2 regions of the Agromyces sp. NPDC058110 genome follow, and region 1 is predicted to be linked to the other one. Evidence: predicted binding sites of a transcription regulator. Region 1 holds the regulator's gene; the other holds the start of a gene.
What was found. Region 1 encodes HspR, which represses chaperone genes until heat shock. Its sites were predicted from a motif close to AAGTTGAGTCNNNNNGACTCAACTT; they were not measured.
Positions count from the first base shown of each region.

Region 2: a site for HspR is predicted at 2,923-2,947, ahead of ACFVS8_RS11835 (ATP-dependent Clp protease ATP-binding subunit). Genes of this name have one in related genera too.

Region 1 covers NZ_JBHVTI010000006.1:374,359-378,922, forward strand. Annotated here, with positions in the region: gene dnaK (molecular chaperone DnaK) at 1-1,357, shown strand, start outside; gene ACFVS8_RS16795 (nucleotide exchange factor GrpE) at 1,367-1,951, shown strand; gene ACFVS8_RS16800 (DnaJ C-terminal domain-containing protein) at 2,036-3,034, shown strand; gene ACFVS8_RS16805 (heat shock protein transcriptional repressor HspR) at 3,048-3,464, shown strand; gene ACFVS8_RS16810 (hypothetical protein) at 3,477-4,187, opposite strand; gene ACFVS8_RS16815 (SulP family inorganic anion transporter) at 4,335-4,564, shown strand, end outside.
Region 2 covers NZ_JBHVTI010000004.1:360,100-364,663, reverse strand. Annotated here, with positions in the region: gene ACFVS8_RS11850 (hypothetical protein) at 1-119, shown strand, start outside; gene ACFVS8_RS11845 (hypothetical protein) at 162-350, opposite strand; gene ACFVS8_RS11840 (DUF262 domain-containing protein) at 777-2,588, opposite strand; gene ACFVS8_RS11835 (ATP-dependent Clp protease ATP-binding subunit) at 2,960-4,564, shown strand, end outside.

The DNA of each region.
Region 1 (4,564 bases):
CCTCGGTGGCGGCACCTTCGACGTCTCGCTCCTCGAAGTGGGCAAGGACGACGACTTCTCGACCATCCAGGTGCGCGCGACCGCCGGCGACAACCGCCTCGGCGGCGACGACTGGGACGAGCGCATCGTCGAGTGGCTCATCAAGCGCTTCAAGGAGTCGACCGGCGTCGACGTCTCGAACGACAAGATCGCCAAGCAGCGCCTCAAGGAGGCCGCCGAGCAGGCCAAGAAGGAGCTCAGCTCCTCGATGAGCACGTCGATCCAGCTCCCCTACCTCTCGCTCACCGAGAACGGCCCGGCCAACCTCGACGAGACCCTCACGCGCGCGCAGTTCGAGAACATGACCAGCGACCTGCTCGACCGTACGAAGAAGCCCTTCGAAGACGTCATCCGCGAGGCCGGCATCAAGCTCGCCGACATCGCGCACGTCGTGCTCGTCGGCGGCTCGACCCGCATGCCCGCGGTCGCCGAGCTCGTCAAGAAGGAGACCGGCAAGGACGCGAACAAGGGCGTCAACCCCGATGAGGTCGTCGCCGTCGGCGCCGCGCTCCAGGCCGGTGTCCTCAAGGGCGAGCGCAAGGACGTGCTGCTCATCGACGTCACCCCCCTGAGCCTCGGCATCGAGACCAAGGGCGGCATCATGACCAAGCTCATCGAGCGCAACACGGCCATCCCGACCAAGCGCAGCGAGACCTTCACGACCGCCGACGACAACCAGCCGTCGGTCGCGATCCAGGTCTTCCAGGGCGAGCGCGAGTTCACGCGCGACAACAAGCCGCTCGGCACCTTCGAGCTGACCGGCATCGCCCCGGCCCCCCGCGGCATCCCGCAGGTCGAGGTCACCTTCGACATCGACGCGAACGGCATCGTGCACGTGTCCGCCAAGGACAAGGGCACCGGCAAGGAGCAGTCGATGACGATCTCGGGCGGCTCGAGCCTCCCGAAGGACGACATCGAGCGCATGGTGCGCGAGGCCGAGGAGCACGCCGCAGAAGACAAGAAGCGCCGCGAGTTCGCCGAGACCCGCAACTCCGCCGAGCAGCTCGCCTACTCGACCGAGAAGCTCATCAAGGAGAACGACGACAAGCTCCCCGCCGACGTCAAGTCCGAGGTGCAGGGCGACGTCGACTCGCTGAAGTCGGCCCTCGCGGGCGACGACGACGAGGCCGTGAAGTCGGCCTTCGAGAAGCTGTCGCAGTCGCAGGGCAAGCTCGGCGAGGCGATCTACGCGCAGTCGCAGGCACAGGATGCCGCGGCGGCCGGTGACGCTTCGGCCGACGGCGAGCCGCAGGCCGCCGACTCCGACGAGGACGTCGTCGACGCCGAGGTCATCGACGACGAAGACGACAAGAAGTAAGGCGCGAGCATGGCTGACGAGAACGAGAACCCCCAGGTTCCCGAGCCCGACGCCACCGACGGGGAGACGGATGCCGCGGCATCCGTCTCCCCCGAGGAGCTCGCCGATGCGGTCGAGGCCGACGAGCGCGAGCTCACGGTGGAGGACATCCTGAACGCGGCGAACGCCGAGGTCGAGGACCCCACCGACGAGCACCTCGCCGATCTCAAGCGGGTCACGGCCGAGTACGCCAACTACCGTCGGCGCACCGAGGCCAACCGCGAGCTCGAGAAGGAGCGCGCGATCGGCGCGGCCGTCTCGGTGCTGCTGCCCGTGCTCGACGACCTCGACCGTGCCGAGAAGCACGGCGACCTCGAGGGCGAGTCGGCGTTCGCGACGATCGCGGCGAAGCTGCGCGCGTCGGTCGAGCGCCTCGGACTCTCGAAGTTCGGCGAGCCCGGCGAGGCGTTCGACCCGCAGAAGCACGAGGCGATCTTCCAGCAGCCCTCGTCCGACGTCGAGGTCGACACCGTCGCCGACGTCGTCGAGACCGGCTACACACTGGGCGGCACGCAGCTCCGTGCGGCGAAGGTCGTCGTCAAGACGCCCGCGTAACCACTGTTCCGGGAGCCGGTCGGGGAGCGCTCAGCTCCTCGACCGGCGTACCCTTTCCACCAGACTTCGAGAGACGAGGTGTCGATGGCCAGTCAGGACTGGTTCGACAAGGACTTCTACCAGGTGCTCGGCGTCTCGAAAGACGTGAGCGACGCGGAGCTCAAGAAGACCTACCGCAAGCTCGCGCGCAAGTACCACCCCGATTCGAACCCGGGTGATACCGCGGCCGAGGCGAAGTTCAAGGAGATCAGCGAGGCGAACTCGGTGCTCTCCGATCCCGAGCAGCGCAAGGAGTACGACGCCGTGCGCGCCATGGGCTCCGGCGCGCGCTTCACAGCGCCGGGCGCGGGCGGCGGCAACGGCGGGTTCGAAGACGTCTTCGGCGGCATGTTCGGCGGCGGCGCCGGCGGTCGCGGCGGGCGCCAGCAGTACTACCAGCAGGGCGACAGCTACGACGACCTGCTCGGCGGGCTCTTCGGCGGCGGCCGGTTCGGCCAGTCGACCGGCGGGTTCCGCGGCGCGGGCGGCCCGACCAAGGGCCGCGACGTCACCGCGACGACCACGCTCGACTTCATCACCGCGACCAAGGGCGACCAGCTCACGCTGCAGACCGGCGAGGGGCGCAACATCACCGTGCGCATCCCGGCGGGCGTGGCCGACGGCCAGAAGATCCGCGTGGCGGGCAAGGGCCAGCCCTCGCCCGACGGCGGCGCGCCCGGCGACCTCGTGCTCACGGTCACGGTGCGCAAGCACCCCGTGTTCGAGCGCGACGGCCTGAACCTGCGGGTGACCGTTCCGGTCACGTTCGCCGAGGCCGCGCTCGGTGCGACGATCCAGGTGCCGACCCTCGGCGGAGACCCCGTGAAGCTCCGGGTCGCCCCCGGAACCCCGAGCGGGCGCGTGCTCCGCGTCAAGGGCCGCGGCGTCGAGACCAAGAAGGCCACGGGCGACCTGCTCGCGGTCGTGCAGGTGGTCGTACCCTCGCACCTGTCGAAGGCGGCAGAGCAGAAGCTCGAGGAGTTCTCGGCCGAGCTGCCGAACGAGAACCCGCGCGACGACCTCATCGCACGGGCCAGGGGCTGATCCTGCCATGAGCATGGACGAGTCCAGCCCGATCTTCGTCATCTCGGTGGCGGCGGAGCTGGCCGGCATGCACCCGCAGACCCTGCGGCAGTACGACCGAATGGGCCTCGTATCGCCGACCCGCACGTCGGGCGGGTCGCGCCGCTACTCCATGCGCGACGTCGTGCGCCTGCGCGAGATCGCCCAGCTCTCGAGCGAGGGCGTGAGCCTCGAGGGCATCCGCCGCGTGCTCGGCCTCGAAGACGAGGTCACGACCCTGCGCGCCCGCGTGCGCGAACTCGAGGCGACGCTCGCCGACGAGATGCTGAACCGCCCGGGCCGCCGCGTGTTCGCGGCCGGCTCGCAGGGCGAGGTCGTCACCCTCCGCACGGGCACGCGCGTGCGCCGCGAGACGGCGATGGTCGTCTGGCGGCCGCTCGACCGCGAGTAGCGTCGGGCGGGCCTAGCGGCCCCAGGCCTCCGCGGGCGCCTCGATGACCTCGTAGGGGCGCGAGCTCCAGTGCGTGCCGTAGCCGTAGTGGCTCGACGCCCAGGGCGAGGCCCAGATGGCCTGCGCCGTGGCATCCGCCGAATCGCCGCGCTGCAGCGCCGCGTCGACCTCGGGGTAGCGCCCCGACTTGAGGTTCTCGGCCGCGTAGTAGGCCGCCTCGACGAGGTCGACGTAGCTGCCGAGGCCCGACCCGCCGCCTGAGCCCTGTCCGTTGTTCAGCGGGTTGTTACGATTCCACCAGTTGTCGGCGCCGTTCTCCTGACGCGTCCAGCGCATCATGAACGTGATGTTCTCTTCAGTGACGGGCCAGTCGCCGTCGATGAGCACGAGCTTCGCCCAGTCGACGTTGGTGCCGCCCGCGACGAGCGTCTGCGGGCCGGTCGCCGCGGTGTACGACTCGTGCGAGACCTTCTGCGCCTCGACGCCGTCGGCGACCTCGATGGTCTGCGCGCCGTCGACGGTGTCGCCGCCGCCGGCGAGGGCGGTCTCCATCGGTGCGGCGGGCACGAGCGAGAGCGTCGCCACGATGCCCATGACGGCGAGCGTCGAGAGGGCCGCGAGCGGTCGGATGCCGCGGGGCCGCCGCCTCGGGGTTCGCCTGACGCGCGACCCGGCTGCCTGCCGTGCCGCCCTGCGTTCCCCAGTCGACTGTGCGTTCCCCATGCGGGCCCGAGGGTAGCAAACGAGTCTGCGTACCGCACTCAGGAAGGGTGCGGCCGCCTCGACGCGCGCCCGGCACCGGCGCTCGACCTCCGTGTCGCCGCGGTGCCATGATGGTGCTCACGGGGTCCACGGGCGAGGGGCGAGCGGATGACCCGCAAGGCGAAGCGCACCACCGCGCCGTTCGGGCGCCCGAAACCCCGCGATGCCCTCGCGGGGTTCGTGACGGGGTTGTTCTCGATCCCCGAGGGCATGGCGTACGCGAGTATCGGCGGGTTCGCGGCCCCGCTCGGCCTCTGGTCGGGCATCGTGCCGACGATCATCGGATCGGTGTTCGCCCGCACGGTGCTGATGGTGACGACGCTCACGAGCGCGATCGC
Region 2 (4,564 bases), on a different contig from region 1:
ACACCCTCCAGTTCTTCGTCATTCGTCAGGCCCGCTTCATCGTCAAGCCTCAGCCACTGCCCGTCCTTGAGCGCATCGCATCTGAACTTCGCGTTACGCTCCGTCTCCAAACGACGTAGCAGCGAGCACCCGAATTTCTGCTCGCCCTGACCGGGAAACCGTCAGCGGCTGACCAGCAGGTCCTTCAATCCGAACCCGCCCGGCGCGGGCAGGCTCGCTCGGATCTGCTCGGCCGTGAACATACGCCGCGGTAGCAGGTCGTCGGGGACGGGGTCGGCGGGCGGCGCGGCATCCGTCACTCCCTCGGCGAGCATGCGCACCTGTGCCTTCGCGACGAGCGGCACAGTCATGCCAAAGATGTACCATCACCTGAGACCCGACCCGCGTTTGGACTAGACGGCTCGAACCAACGGCCGCCACCGGTCAAGGTCGAACTGCTCGATGTCCGTGCGGCCTTGGTCGACATATCCTGCCTCACGGCTAGCCGGTCTACGGGTTGCCGTCGTCAGCACGCAATTTCGCACTCGCACTCGCATTCGCACCCGCACCCGCACCCGGCAGGCTGAGGTGAACCGCGCCGATTCGCCTAGACCAGAGACGTGGCCCATCCTCCGGGGTCAATATACGAAGTCTGCATCGACGTGACGACCCGTCTCCGTCCCAGCGCGACTCGGAGAACCTTCAGGGTCTTCCCTCTCCGACATCTCCGCTCGCCCACCCTCGGTCGCGAGACAGCTCTCGTCGCATGCTTTCGACACGAAGCAGCAAACGCCTCTTCACTTGAACCGAGCAAAAACTCCGAACTGGGCAGGACCAGGTGCTACCTGAACTGTGCTGGAACCCACACGGTCGTAGAGATCGTCTCCGAAAAACACGGGCTCCGATTGTGGTGAGACTTTGAAAACCGCGATTTGGTGCTCTCGATATGGCGCAAGCCGGGCGTCTCTAGCGAGCTGCTGCGCAAATGCAGGTGTTAGGTCCGGATGCGAACTGATGCGCTGAAGTATCCACGCCCAGAGATCATTCATTGATGGTCGTTGAGATTGGGCAACCTCACGCTCGATACCCACGAGGTGAAATCCCCTAACTTCGTATACCTTCACCGAGTCGAGGGCCTTGACGCGATCTGCGTCCGATGCGTCGTCCGCAATTCCAACCATGAGGTAGGACGTTGAAGTCGGGCCGATGTTCGCCATCGCCGTTAGCGTCCTGACGATCTTCCCGAAGTTTCCTTCATCGAACGCACGGGTACCAGGATTGAGCGAGAAGAATCCTTGCTTGCAATCGAACGGTTGTTGCTCCACAAGAGCGTTCGAGATGATGGTTTCAAGGTGAGTCGTGCTGGCGAGTTGCGAGTAGTCGTCGCCGGCGGTCGTTTCGACAGTAAACGGTCGAAGAATGCCCTTGAACGCGTTTACCGTTTGTCTCTTTGGGCCGGCGCCCCAGTCGCCGCCGCTGGTGGTCGACGCTGCATTGGAAATGCCACGGAGGCCGTCGATGGCGGCCTCTGCGTCAGCAATCTTGCGGGGAGGTGCCTCAACGAACATGAGCTCCCACAAGGCTAGAAAGAGCGCGTGGAAGTATCTCCCACCTCGTCCAGAAGCCGCGATGCCGATGATTCGCGAGAATGTTTGAGGGTCGCTTTCAACAACCGTACGGATGATGTCGTAAACAGCAAGGAAGTTGCGCTCGACATTCTCTGCCCCAAGTGCGTCGATTCGGGCGGAGATCATCACTGATTCCTCAGTTTCACCCTCAGCGGGATCAGGCGTGAAGCTATAGAAACTATCGCGTGTCTCACCATTCGAAGTTCGCATCGGCTCGATCAAGCAGTCGATCAAGATGTCAAGAATCGTCTGTTCATCGAGCGATTCGCGGACATCGTCTCGGCGCAAGATGTTCTCTTTGACCCAAAAGATGTCATTTACAGGTATTCCATACTCAAGGTTCTTGCTACTGATACTCAGGAGCGGCATCTTGCGAAGCGGCACCGTGTCCCCTGGGGATGTGTCGCGACGAATCGTGGATGCAATGCGGCGAACCATTGTGGCCAACGGAGAGAGAGTACCCGCTTGCCTCAGCTCCTGCTTTGACAGCCTCCGCCCGCCGGAGTTGATCCGCCGGAACACCTCATCGATCGACCCCTGGTCAGAGGCGCGAAAGACTGAGAGTGCGATCGAGTAGTTCGCAAACGCGACTGAGGAGGCGCGACTCATAACCGGCGTCTTTTGCTTGAGCACGCCAGCGTCCAACTTGTCTTTGGTGTCCGCAAGGGTTTCTAGATTGAAGTAATCGCCGTTGTATGAAAACTCCTGCTCGATAAAGGCGAAGATGGCGTTCAGACGTTGCATCCCATCGATTACCTCGAGGGGGCTATCTGGCTCAGAAGAGATCTCCGCAACGAGGAAGAGCGGGATCGGCAATGCCAGGAGAACCGAATCAACGAGGCGTGCTTTTTCCTCAACTGACCACACGAGCTTCCGCTGATATCTCCGGTTTACGCGGAAACGGTCGGCGCCATACAGTGTGTAAGCCTGCTGGATCGACTCACTTCTTACGGTTAGTTCAACGGGCATAGCTGTCGCCAACGTGGATCCTCTCTAGAGCGTCAGCATGGACTGTATCGGATGGTTGGCAGTGCCAGCAGGGTCCACCGGCGAGCGCGCGGCAGCGAATAGAACGCACACTTACGCGTGGGCTCGCCACTGCCCGGTGCCTCCTTCTCGATCTTCGTGTTCGCAGTCATAGACATCGGCACCGCGAGATGGCTTGATCAACATGACACCTGGTGCGACCCGGACAATGTCGCTCTAGCCCTTGGGCGATGCGGGGGCAGGTCGCGCCTGTCTCCTCAACTCAGAACACCTCTCGCTTTCGAGGAGCGGTTGAGCCCGCGGGAATACAAACGCCGCCGCCGCGTTGAACTTGAGCGTACGCCACTCAAGTTCCAGGAGGATTGGTGCCCGAAGACTTCAACCCCGAAGCCGGTGCGAGCTCGTTCGACGAGTTTCTGAGCCGGTACCTCGCGGGTGAGCAGGCTCGCCAGGCTCGGTCGATCGACCTCAGCCGGTTCCTGACCGCCCGCACGCAGGGCATCCTGCAGCGCGCCGGAAAGTTCGCGCTCGAGCGCGGGCAGACCGAGCTCGACGCCCTGCACATCCTGCGCGTCATCGTCGAGGACGACAGCGTGCAGCAGGCCATCCGCCGCATCGGCGCGAGCCCCGAGCGCATCATCACCGCGACCGAGGCGCGCCTGCCTGCCGCGGGCGAGACCGCTGACATCAACGCGGCCACGATCACGCCGAGCGCCTCCCGCGCGCTGTTCCACAGCTACCAGGTTGCGCGCTCGAGCGGCGCGACCTACATCGACCCCGAGCATCTCTTCTTCGCTCTGGTCCTGGGCCAGGATGCCCCCGCCGGCCAGGTTCTCGCGCGCGCGGGCGTCACGGCCGAGGCCCTCACGCAGCAGATCCGCGAGACGGTCGAGGCGGGGTTCGACGGAGACGGCGACACCGATGCTGACGGCAACCAGGCGAACAACGCCGGCGCCGCGGCATCCGCGACCCCGATGCTCGACAAGTTCGGCATGGACCTCACCGAGCGTGCCGAGAACGGCGAGCTCGACCCCGTGATCGGGCGCGTCGACGAGATCGAGCAGACGATCGAGATCCTGAGCCGTCGCACGAAGAACAATCCCGTGCTCATCGGCGAGGCCGGCGTCGGCAAGACGGCGATCGTCGAGGGCCTGGCCCGCGCGATCGTCGAGGAGTCGGTGCCCGAGGCGTTGCTGGGCAAGCGCGTCATCGCGCTCGACCTGCCCGGCATGCTCGCCGGCACCCGCTACCGCGGCGACTTCGAGGAGCGCCTCACCAAGACCATGGAGGAGATCGCCGCCAACAAGGGCGAGCTCATCGTCTTCATCGACGAGATCCACACGGTCGTCGGCGCGGGCGGCTCGGGCGACGGCGGAACCGACGCCGGCAACATCCTGAAGCCGCGACTCGCGCGCGGCGAGCTGCACCTCGTGGGCGCCACCACGCTCAAGGAGTACCGCACCATCGAGAAGGACCCGGCGCTCGAGCGTCGCTTCCAGCCCGTTCGTGTTGGAGAACCAAGCATCGAAGACGCCGTGCTGATCCTGCAGGGCCTCAAGCCCGCCTACGAGGAGCACCACGGCGTCGAGTACACGGATGCCGCGATCCGCGCGTCGGTCGAGCTCAGCGCCCGCTACCTCAGCGACCGCGTGCTGCCCGACAAGGCCATCGACCTCATCGACCAGGCCGGCGCGCGACTGCGCCTGAAGCTCGGCATGAAGACGGATGTCTCCGCGCTCATCGCGCGACTCGGCGAGCTCGAGGCCGACAAGAACGCCGCCGTCACGGCCGAGCACTACGAGGAGGCCTCGCGCATCCGCGACGAGATCGCCAAGGTGCAGGACAAGCTCGACGAGGTCGCGGCGAGCGGTCGCGGCATGACGTCGGGCGACGGCGCGGCCGAGCGCAGCACCGTCATCGACGAGGCCGAGATCGCCGCCGTGATCTCGCGGGCCACCGGCATTCCGGTG